Regions from separate parts of the Brevibacterium sediminis genome, predicted to be linked through region 2. Evidence: riboswitches for the same ligand, from Rfam matches in the RefSeq annotation. Region 2 holds a riboswitch; each other region holds the start of a gene.
What was found. A riboswitch is a leader RNA that binds a small molecule or an ion and turns the genes downstream of it on or off. The one in region 2 is predicted to bind thiamine pyrophosphate.
Positions count from the first base shown of each region.

Region 1: another riboswitch for thiamine pyrophosphate. It lies ahead of thiM (hydroxyethylthiazole kinase); the one in region 2 lies ahead of KTJ89_RS06205 (ECF transporter S component).
Region 3: another riboswitch for thiamine pyrophosphate. It lies ahead of thiC (phosphomethylpyrimidine synthase ThiC); the one in region 2 lies ahead of KTJ89_RS06205 (ECF transporter S component).
Region 4: another riboswitch for thiamine pyrophosphate. It lies ahead of KTJ89_RS04555 (TenA family protein); the one in region 2 lies ahead of KTJ89_RS06205 (ECF transporter S component).

Region 1 covers NZ_JAHQRN010000004.1:63,415-65,613, reverse strand. Annotated here, with positions in the region: gene thiM (hydroxyethylthiazole kinase) at 1-851, opposite strand, end outside; TPP riboswitch at 839-972, opposite strand; gene KTJ89_RS10250 (sugar ABC transporter permease) at 1,124-2,199, opposite strand, start outside.
Region 2 covers NZ_JAHQRN010000002.1:405,735-407,933, reverse strand. Annotated here, with positions in the region: gene KTJ89_RS06210 (purple acid phosphatase family protein) at 1-618, opposite strand, end outside; TPP riboswitch at 990-1,098, shown strand; gene KTJ89_RS06205 (ECF transporter S component) at 1,121-1,750, shown strand; gene KTJ89_RS06200 (ABC transporter ATP-binding protein) at 1,750-2,199, shown strand, end outside.
Region 3 covers NZ_JAHQRN010000012.1:114,170-116,368, reverse strand. Annotated here, with positions in the region: gene KTJ89_RS19175 (M18 family aminopeptidase) at 1-42, shown strand, start outside; gene KTJ89_RS19170 (GNAT family N-acetyltransferase) at 122-712, shown strand; TPP riboswitch at 763-871, shown strand; gene thiC (phosphomethylpyrimidine synthase ThiC) at 867-2,199, shown strand, end outside.
Region 4 covers NZ_JAHQRN010000002.1:37,440-39,638, forward strand. Annotated here, with positions in the region: gene KTJ89_RS04545 (phytoene desaturase family protein) at 1-260, opposite strand, end outside; gene KTJ89_RS04550 (hypothetical protein) at 291-635, opposite strand; gene KTJ89_RS04555 (TenA family protein) at 668-1,366, opposite strand; TPP riboswitch at 1,361-1,467, opposite strand; gene KTJ89_RS04560 (nucleoside/nucleotide kinase family protein) at 1,553-2,170, opposite strand.

The sequences.
Region 1 (2,199 bases), on a different contig from region 2:
TCACCGTCGACGGTGTGGAGTGCGTCGAGAAAGTTCACCGAGTAGCTGCCGGGCCCCTTCGCACCATCGGCGGCGAGTTCCCCGGCGACCGCGAAGTGGGCGTGGGCGGCGACGACGGCTTCGAACTTCGCCGAGGCGGCCCCACCGTTCGCGGACTGCTCAGTGGCGTTGACGGCTGAGACGTCGGCGTCGGGGTCGGCGAGTCCGACTCGGGCGGCGGCCAGGTAGGCGACGGTGACGGCACCGAGTGAGCAGCCGGTGCCGATGACGAGCGGCATGAACTCATGTCCACCTGAGATGCGGGCGACGTGGTCAGTGCCGTCGATGTGGGCGACGACGGCATCGGTGGGTCCGGAGACGGCGACGATGGCACCGGTCTCTCGGGCCAGCTTCGCGGCAGCGGGTAGGACGGCGTCGACTTCATCGGTGGAGTCGACTCCACGACCACCGAGTCCGACTCCGGCGAGTGCGGCGATCTCGGAGGCGTTGCCGCGGATGGCGGTCGGGTGATCGGCGGCGGCGCGGCGGATGCGGGAGGTGCGGAAGTCGACGGCGCCGACGCTCACGGGGTCGAGGACCCAGGGTTTTCCGGCGGTGTTGGCGACGTCGATGGCGGCATCGGCGGCGAGCAGCTGGTGGTTCGAGGCGGTGCCGAAGTTGACGAGGACTCCGCTGGCGATCCCGGCGAACTGTCCGGCATCGGCCTCGTGGTCGAGCATTGCCGGGGAGGCGCCGATGGCCAGGAGCACGTTGGCGCTGAACTGCTGCACGACGGTGTTCGTGATGCACTGGATGAGTGGATTGCTTGCGCGCAGACGCGCATTCGCAGAACGCAGGTCGAAGTCAACCATGACGATCCCTTCGCTAGTATGGCCCAGATCAGGTTCGATGGGTGTTCTCTCAGCCTCGGTGTCCTCCGTGCGCAACTCTTTGGTGCGAACGGATCCTCATGAGGCACCCCATGTCATTGGCTCCGACTGTATCAGCCCGGTCGGACACGGGCGACTCCATACTCTGCTTGGATGCTCAGCACCGACCGCTCGACTCAACGTCGCTGTATCAAGCTATGCATTGCGCGCTCGACGCTAAGGCGAGCGGTCGGCAGAGAGAGCTTCACGCCCCACTACCCGCGCCCGACGTACCTCTGTCCGCGGCGGCTGAGCGCGTCGATGACGACGGCGGTGAGCAGGACGAGTGCGGTGATGATCTGCTGCGCATCGGAGTTGAAGCCGATGAGGTAGAGACCATTGTTGATCGCACCGACGACCAGAGCACCGAGCACGGCTGCCCAGGCGGTTCCGCGTCCGCCGAACAGCGAGGTGCCGCCGATGACAGCTGCAGCGATCGCATTGAGCAGGTCCTGCGTGCTCACCAGCGTCGATCCCGCATTTGTCGTCACACCGGTCTTGATGAAGCCGAACAATGCGGCCAGCACTCCGGCTGCCATGAACACGCTGATGCGCACCCAGGTCACGCGGATGCCGGCACGCCGTGCAGCTTCGACCTTTCCGCCGACGGCGTAGATGGAACGACCGTAGCGGGTCTTGCGCAGCACGAGGTCGATGATGATCGCAATGACGATCATGAGGAAGAAAGGCATCGCCAGACCGAAGTCCTGATTGACGAGGATGAGGAACCCGAACACGATCGCGGCCAGCAGTACGATCCGCACGATCACAGAGGTCCAGCTCGGAGCGCTGAGACCCTCCCGGTGGCGGCGCAGCTTCGAATAGATGATGCCGCCGCCGAAGCCGATGATCGCGACGGCGCCGAAGATATAGGCCCAGATCGCAGGAAAGTAGAAGCTGGCGAAGTCGAAGGCGAAGGTGTCCGACATCGACAGGTTCTTCTGCGTGCCCAATGTCGTCAGAGTCAGACCGGTGAACGCGAGCAGACCGGCCAAGGTGACGACGAACGCCGGGATGCCGACGACGGCGAAGAACCAACCTTGAATCGCGCCGACGACCAGGCCGAGCAGCAGCATGATGACCAGCGCTAAGGCCGGCGGCACACCTTGCCTTACCACCAAGACACCGAGCAGCGAGGCGGCCAAACCGCCCAATTGCGCCAGAGACAGATCGATCTCGCCGAGGAGCAGGATGAGGTTGATGCCGAGAGCCAGGATCGCGAGGAACGCGACCTGAGTGGAGAGGTTGACTAGGTTGGCCGGAGAGATGAAGTTCGAGTCGGCCGACTGGA
Region 2 (2,199 bases):
GCCGGAGGTGATGACGCCGCCACCGCCGTGGTCCTGGCTGACATTGGGTCGGTTGAAGTGCTGCTCGTAGGCTTTCGATGACACATCGTGGTTGCCGATCGTCGTCGCCTGCGGGATCGTCCGGGTCGCTTCCGGTGCCAGGTACTGAGCGTACTGCTCTTGGTTGCCGGCGGAGTTGACCTGGTCTCCCAGCGAGTAGAAGAAGCTCGGGTCGTCAGCAGTGGCCGCCGCCGAGGACAGGGTCCGGTCCCAACCGGCCGCGTCGTCGGGATCCCCGCCTCCGGCGCCGACCTGGGGGTCGCCGAAGACGAGGAATTCGTCGTCTCCTCCAGCAGATCCTGTGGTGAATTGCTCCACCCCGGTGTACCCGTCCTCGTCGCTGCCGACCTGGTAGGCGTATTCGGTGTCGGGTTCCAGGTCGGTCATGCTCGCATGGTTGAAGTGACGCTTGAGGTCGGTGGCAAGACCGGAGTCCGTGGTCTCAGCTGTTGCCGCGTCGGCCGGAAGCTTTCCGCCAACGAGCTCACTCGCCGGCGCCCACCGGACCTCTCCCCCACCGGCACTCTCACTCATCCACGAGAGGTTGCGCGCCGTGGAGTCGGCCCCGACCTGCAACACGGTATCGGTGATAGCCTCGCTCCCAGCATCCGCCACGGCGGGCGAATCCGTCCGGTCAGGGCTCGGAGTCTGAACAGAGTCGGCATTCGCACCCTGGGTCGCGGTCGGCCCTCCGGAGCCGAGAGATGGTTCGGCACGCACGGGCACCGGGGCCGCCACCAGAGCGGCGAGCAGGGTGGCGGCGGACAGGGCACTGAGCGGTCTCTTAAGTCGATGCGTATTCACCCGCCCATTCCTACTGACCAGTAATGTCCGATTGTTCGAGGCCCATCGACGGGAATGGGAACGGGAAGTGAATCCTCGATGACCGCCCCCGGCCTCCGCGTCGCCACGGATCCCGGTCGCTGCCCCGCTCCCCTGTTGTACAGTGGTGGCTACGACAGGGGAGCGCCGTCAGGGGCGCTGAGAGTGCAGAAGAAGCTGCAGACCCTCGAACCTGATGCGGTTAGCACCGTCGAAGGAAGTCGAGACTCTTCACCCCTCCTTGAAATGAGGAGGCACAATGCCGAAAACCACCACGCCGAACACCACACCCACCCCTTCACGCGCCTTCACCGCGGCGCCGAAATCCAAACAGTGGCGGGTGGTCGACTATGTCACCACCGCCGTTCTCGGCATCGCCGTGGGACTCGTGTTCTGGGTGTTGGCGCTGAGTTGGAAGGTCCTCGAACTCGCCTTCCAGGCATTCCCGCCGTCGATCGGTCTCATCGCAGGGCTCTGGGTGCTGGCCGGTCCGCTCGCCGGTGCGATCATCCGCAAACCCGGTGCCGCGCTCCTGTGCGAACTCATCGCCGCCATCGTCGAAGCCGTCCTCGGCTCCCACTTCGGAGCAACCGTTCTGCTCTCGGGTCTGCTGCAGGGCCTCGGTGCCGAACTCGTCTTCGCCGCCTTCGGCTACAAGCGCTTCACCCTGTGGGTCACCGCCGCATCGGGCATGCTGGCGGCTGCGTTCATGGCCGTGAGCGAGAACATCATGTACAACGCAGAATGGCAGTTCGGCTTCCAGGCGATCTACGCCGTCTGCGCGATCGTCTCCGGCCTCGTCATCTCCGGGATCGGCGCCTGGTTCGCCTATCGGGCGATCGCGGCCACGGGTGCTCTGAGCTCCTTCGCCTCCGGCCGTCTGCGCTGATGGCGCTGCCGATCACGGCCGCCGGCTTCTCATGGTCGCACACCGACCGTGACCAGCCGGCTGTCGGTCCGCTCGACCTGCAGATCGCGGCCGGAGAGAAAGTGCTGCTGCTCGGCGCCTCCGGGGCCGGCAAATCGACGTTCCTCCACGCCGTCGCCGGTGTCCTGCCCGAGGAATCGGGTGAGGCCACCGGTGAACTCCTCGTCGGCGGTGAGAAACCGGATCCCCGCCGAGGCAGCACCGGGCTGGTCCTCCAAGATCCCGATTCTCAGGTGATCTTCTCCCGCATCGGTGATGATGTGGCGTTCGGGATGGAGAACCTCGGACTCCCGTCCGAGACAATCGACGCTCAGGTCCCCGAGTCCCTGCAGGCGCTGGGACTCGATCTGCCGCCGGAGCATCCGAGTGCCGCTCTGTCCGGTGGGCAGAAGCAGCGGCTGGCTCTGGCC
Region 3 (2,199 bases), on a different contig from region 2:
GCCCTCGGCGCCGCTGCGAAGGCGTTCCTCCAGGGCGGCTGACCGCCAACCCGTCCGACAATTCTGCGAAATTGGTTCGGCGCGGTCGGATTTTCTCACCATTGATCGGCAAGGAGGCCGAATGCACGAGGAGGATCACTTCCGAAAACGGTCGTGGCGCGCCGGACCGCTCACGCTCACCGCACCCGACCCTGAGAGCATCGACTCTGTGCTGCGCTGGCGAAACGACCCGGCAGTGACCGAATGGCTCATCCAGACCATTGTTGATCCTGCTGCGCTGAAGCGGGAGTGGTTGGACAGCCTCGACAACCCGCTTCATCATGTGCTCATCGCCCGGCACAGCGAGGATGTCGTTGCGACCGGAACCCTGTGGATCTACGACGGCCAAGGACAGATCCATGGAGACCGGAACGCCTATCGGAACTGTGAGGCGGGAATCGACTACCTCGTCGACCCGCGTCATCAGAGTCGTGGTTTCGGCGGTCAGGTCGCCCGGGTGATGTTGCAGCTGGCATTCGACGAGCTCGGTCTGCGACGTGTGAGCGCCGGATGCTTTGCCGACAATCGTGCGTCCCGTCGGATCCTGGAGAAACTGGGAATGCGGCTCGAGGAGTATTCAATTCAGGCGTCTTGGCATGCCGATCGAGGCTGGCTCGACGGCTGTTCCTACGCCATTCTCGCCGAGGAATGGTCATCACACCGATCCGATTGATGCTTCGAGGGCTGCAGTTGTCCTCACTGCGTCAGTCGTGATACGAATGGCACGACCCCACGGGAGCCCGCTGCAAGGGCTGAGATCGGACTGGATCGTCCGAGACCGTAGAACCTGATCCGGTTGATACCGGCGTAGGAAGTGAGGACTGCAGATGACTGCATTCACCCCTGAAACACCTGCCCCTGCCACGACTTCGTCTGACGCAGATTCGCACGACCAGTTCACCCTCGAGCAGTATCCGACGCATTCGCCGGCGTGGGTCGAGGACGAGGAACACGGTATCCGCGTTCCCGTGACCCGCATCGAGCTCGAGGACGCGAACGGTCGGGCCAACGATCCCGTCGACGTCTACCGCACCGTCGGACCGGGCAGCATTCCGGAAGAGGGACTGCCCGCTCTGCGATTCCCGTGGATCGAGAACCGCCTCGACACTGAGACGTATGACGCCCGCGGCCACCGCATCGCCGATGACGGTCGTGCCGCCGTCCGCCGAGGTGCCCCGTCGCAGCAGTGGAAGGGACGCAAACCGGTTCCGCGAAGGGCCAAGTCCGGCCGCACGGTGACCCAGATGCACTACGCAAGGCAGGGCATCATCACACCGGAGATGCGGTTCGTGGCGCTTCGCGAGCAGTGCGATGTCGAACTCGTGCGCGCCGAGCTCGCCGCCGGTCGCGCGATCATTCCGAACAACATCAATCACCCCGAATCCGAGCCGATGATCATCGGCAGGGCGTTCCTCGTCAAGATCAATGCGAACATCGGCAATTCCGCGGTCACCAGCTCCATCGCCGAGGAGGTGCAGAAGCTGCGGTGGGCCGCGAAGTGGGGTGCCGACACCCTCATGGATCTGTCGACCGGCAATGACATCCACACCACCAGGGAGTGGATCATCCGCAATTCGCCGATCCCCATCGGCACCGTCCCGATCTATCAGGCGCTGGAGAAGGTCGACGGCGATGCGAACGCTCTGACCTGGGAGATCTATCGCGACACGGTCATCGAGCAGTGCGAGCAGGGTGTCGACTACATGACCGTGCACGCGGGTGTGCTGCTGCGCTACGTTCCTCTCACGGCTGACCGGGTCACCGGGATGGTCTCACGCGGCGGGTCCATCATGGCCGGCTGGTGCCTTGCCCACCACGAGGAGAACTTCCTCTACACCCACTTCGATGAACTCTGCGAGATCTTCGCTCGCTACGATGTTGCTTTCTCGCTCGGCGACGGACTGCGGCCGGGTTCTATCGCCGATGCCAATGATGCCGCCCAGTTCGCCGAGCTCGACACTCTCGCCGAACTCACCGAACGCGCGTGGGCCCACGACGTCCAGGTGATGGTCGAAGGGCCCGGGCACATTCCGCTCCACCTCGTGCGGGAGAACGTCGAACGTCAGCAGGAGTTCTGTCACGGTGCGCCGTTCTACACCTTGGGTCCGCTGGTTACGGATATCGCGCCCGGATACGACCACATCACCTCGGCGATCGGGG
Region 4 (2,199 bases), 370 kb from region 2:
GGGGTGGTGAACTCGAGGCCGCGGGCACGCAGGTCGAAGTCGACGAAGAAGGGGCTGGCGATGGCCAGTGGGTGGACGGCCGAGCAGATGTCATGAGTGACGCCGGGGGCCAGACCGAGGTCGAGGGTGCGGGCGCCGCCGCCGATCGTCGGCTGAGCCTCGTAGACTTCGACGCTCAGCCCGGCACGGGCCATGGTGACGGCGGCGGCCATGCCGTTCGGGCCGGATCCGATGACGACTGCATCTACACCTGTGCTCATGGGGCCAGTCTAGGGGAGGAACGGCGCGGCCTATTTTCGATCGTCAGCCTCGTGGGACGCGTTTTTCTTCTTGTCGACGACGATCGACACCAGCACCAAAAGCAAGAGCACCGAAATTGAGCTGATCCAAGTGCTGGTCAGACCAGCGTTTGTTGAGACAGCGCCGATGGCAACGAGCACGGCCGTCAATGTCAGATAGACATATCGACGGTCGTTGAATTGTTCGTTCGTGTTGTCGCCGGCCGCGAGTGCGAGGGCTATCGCTGCGCTGAGCACCAGCGGAGCGAACTGAGTGATCGGAATTACTCCGTCCATCACCGGAATGATGATGCCGAATGCGAGAAAGGCGCAATCGGCAACGAGCAGCATCACCATTCCGGCCCGGTACGTCGTCAGCCCGGCGAATCTCATTCTGCGATTCCGCAGCCGTAGACATCGTCGAAGAACGCGCATTCGAGGTCGACGGCGTGCCGCCACACGCGGGTCAGGGACTCGGCGGCTTCGGCGTCGCCGGAGGGGAAGACGCGTTCGAGTTCGTCGACGAGGAACTGCACCCACCCGTGAAAGGCCTCGCCTCGGTGGAGATCGATCCAGCCTCGGTGAATATGTCGCGGCGGCATGTCCTTCCGGGACTCGGCCCAGTCGAGATAGAGCCATTCGGCGACAACGAGGACGACGAGCAGCTGCGGATACGACGCCGAAGCGACTGACGAGTCCATGAGATTGCGGAACCCAACCGTCGGGGCGGTCAGTTCCGGGTGGAGATAATCGGCTGTATCGACTCCCAATTCGGCGAAGGAGTCGACGAAATAGGTGTCCTCATCGGCGACGAGCATTCCCAGCTGTCGGGCGAACCGCAGCTTCGCCTCGAGTTCATCGGCGTGGGCCACGCACGCGCCGAGCATCGACAGAAACGACTCGAAGAACTGATAGTCCTGCACCAGATAGTCGCGCATCACTGCGTCGTCGATGCTGCCGGCGAAGAGCTCCCGGACGAACCGGTGATCGACGGCTCCCGCCCACTGCCGGCTGGTCGAACTCACCAGTGCTGATACCGCTCCGTCGGCGTCCACGGTGATCGATGTGTCGAAATCTGTGGTGGTCATTGCTTGTCCACTCCCTCCGCCGGTGTTCACCGGATCAGGTTCAAAGGGTCTGCATGCGCACTCTCAGCGCCGGTCCTTTCGGCGCTCCCCTGTAGCACTTCGACACTATCATCGGGATAAGGTGTGCTGTCAGAGCGAACGGGCCAGGGCTGGCAGATCAGGGCCGGTCGGGCCAGGGCTGGCAGATCAGGGCCGGTCGGGCCCGGACCGGCGGATCAGGGTCGGCCGTTCCAGATCGCGATTGTCGAGCACCCATGTGGCGTTTTCCCACGGAGCAGCCTCGGCGAAGTAGAGTCGCTGACCACCGACGTAGCGGAGATTCGACTCATCCTCGGGATCGGTATCGAACCGTCCGGCAAATCGCTCGTTTCCTCGTGGGACCGAGACTTCAAACGGAACATCGACCCAGATGCTCGCATCCCAGAGATCCACAAGCTCGGGACGATGGAGGAAGATTCCCTCGACCAGGAGGACGCAGTCGTTCGGCAGGCTCCGAGGTTCGGGCGCTATCGGCCGATCCTTGTCGACGTCCCACACGGCTGGAACGACCGAGTCGCCTCGTCGAAATGGTTCGACGACGGATTCGACGAAGGCTCCGTAATCATAGGAACGGCGATAGAAGGTGTCTGGCCCCTTGCCTTGGGCGTAGCGAATCGCCCGAGGGAAGTGGAAGCCGTCGATGCTGATGGCGGTGACCCGGCGGTCGGAATCTTGTCCAGGAACGTCCGCAGCGGTCTTGGCCAAATTCACGAGCTCGTGAGCGAGCATCGTCTTCCCCGCACCGTCGACCCCATCGAGGGCCACGAGAGCGCGTTGCCTAGGCCGGACTACGC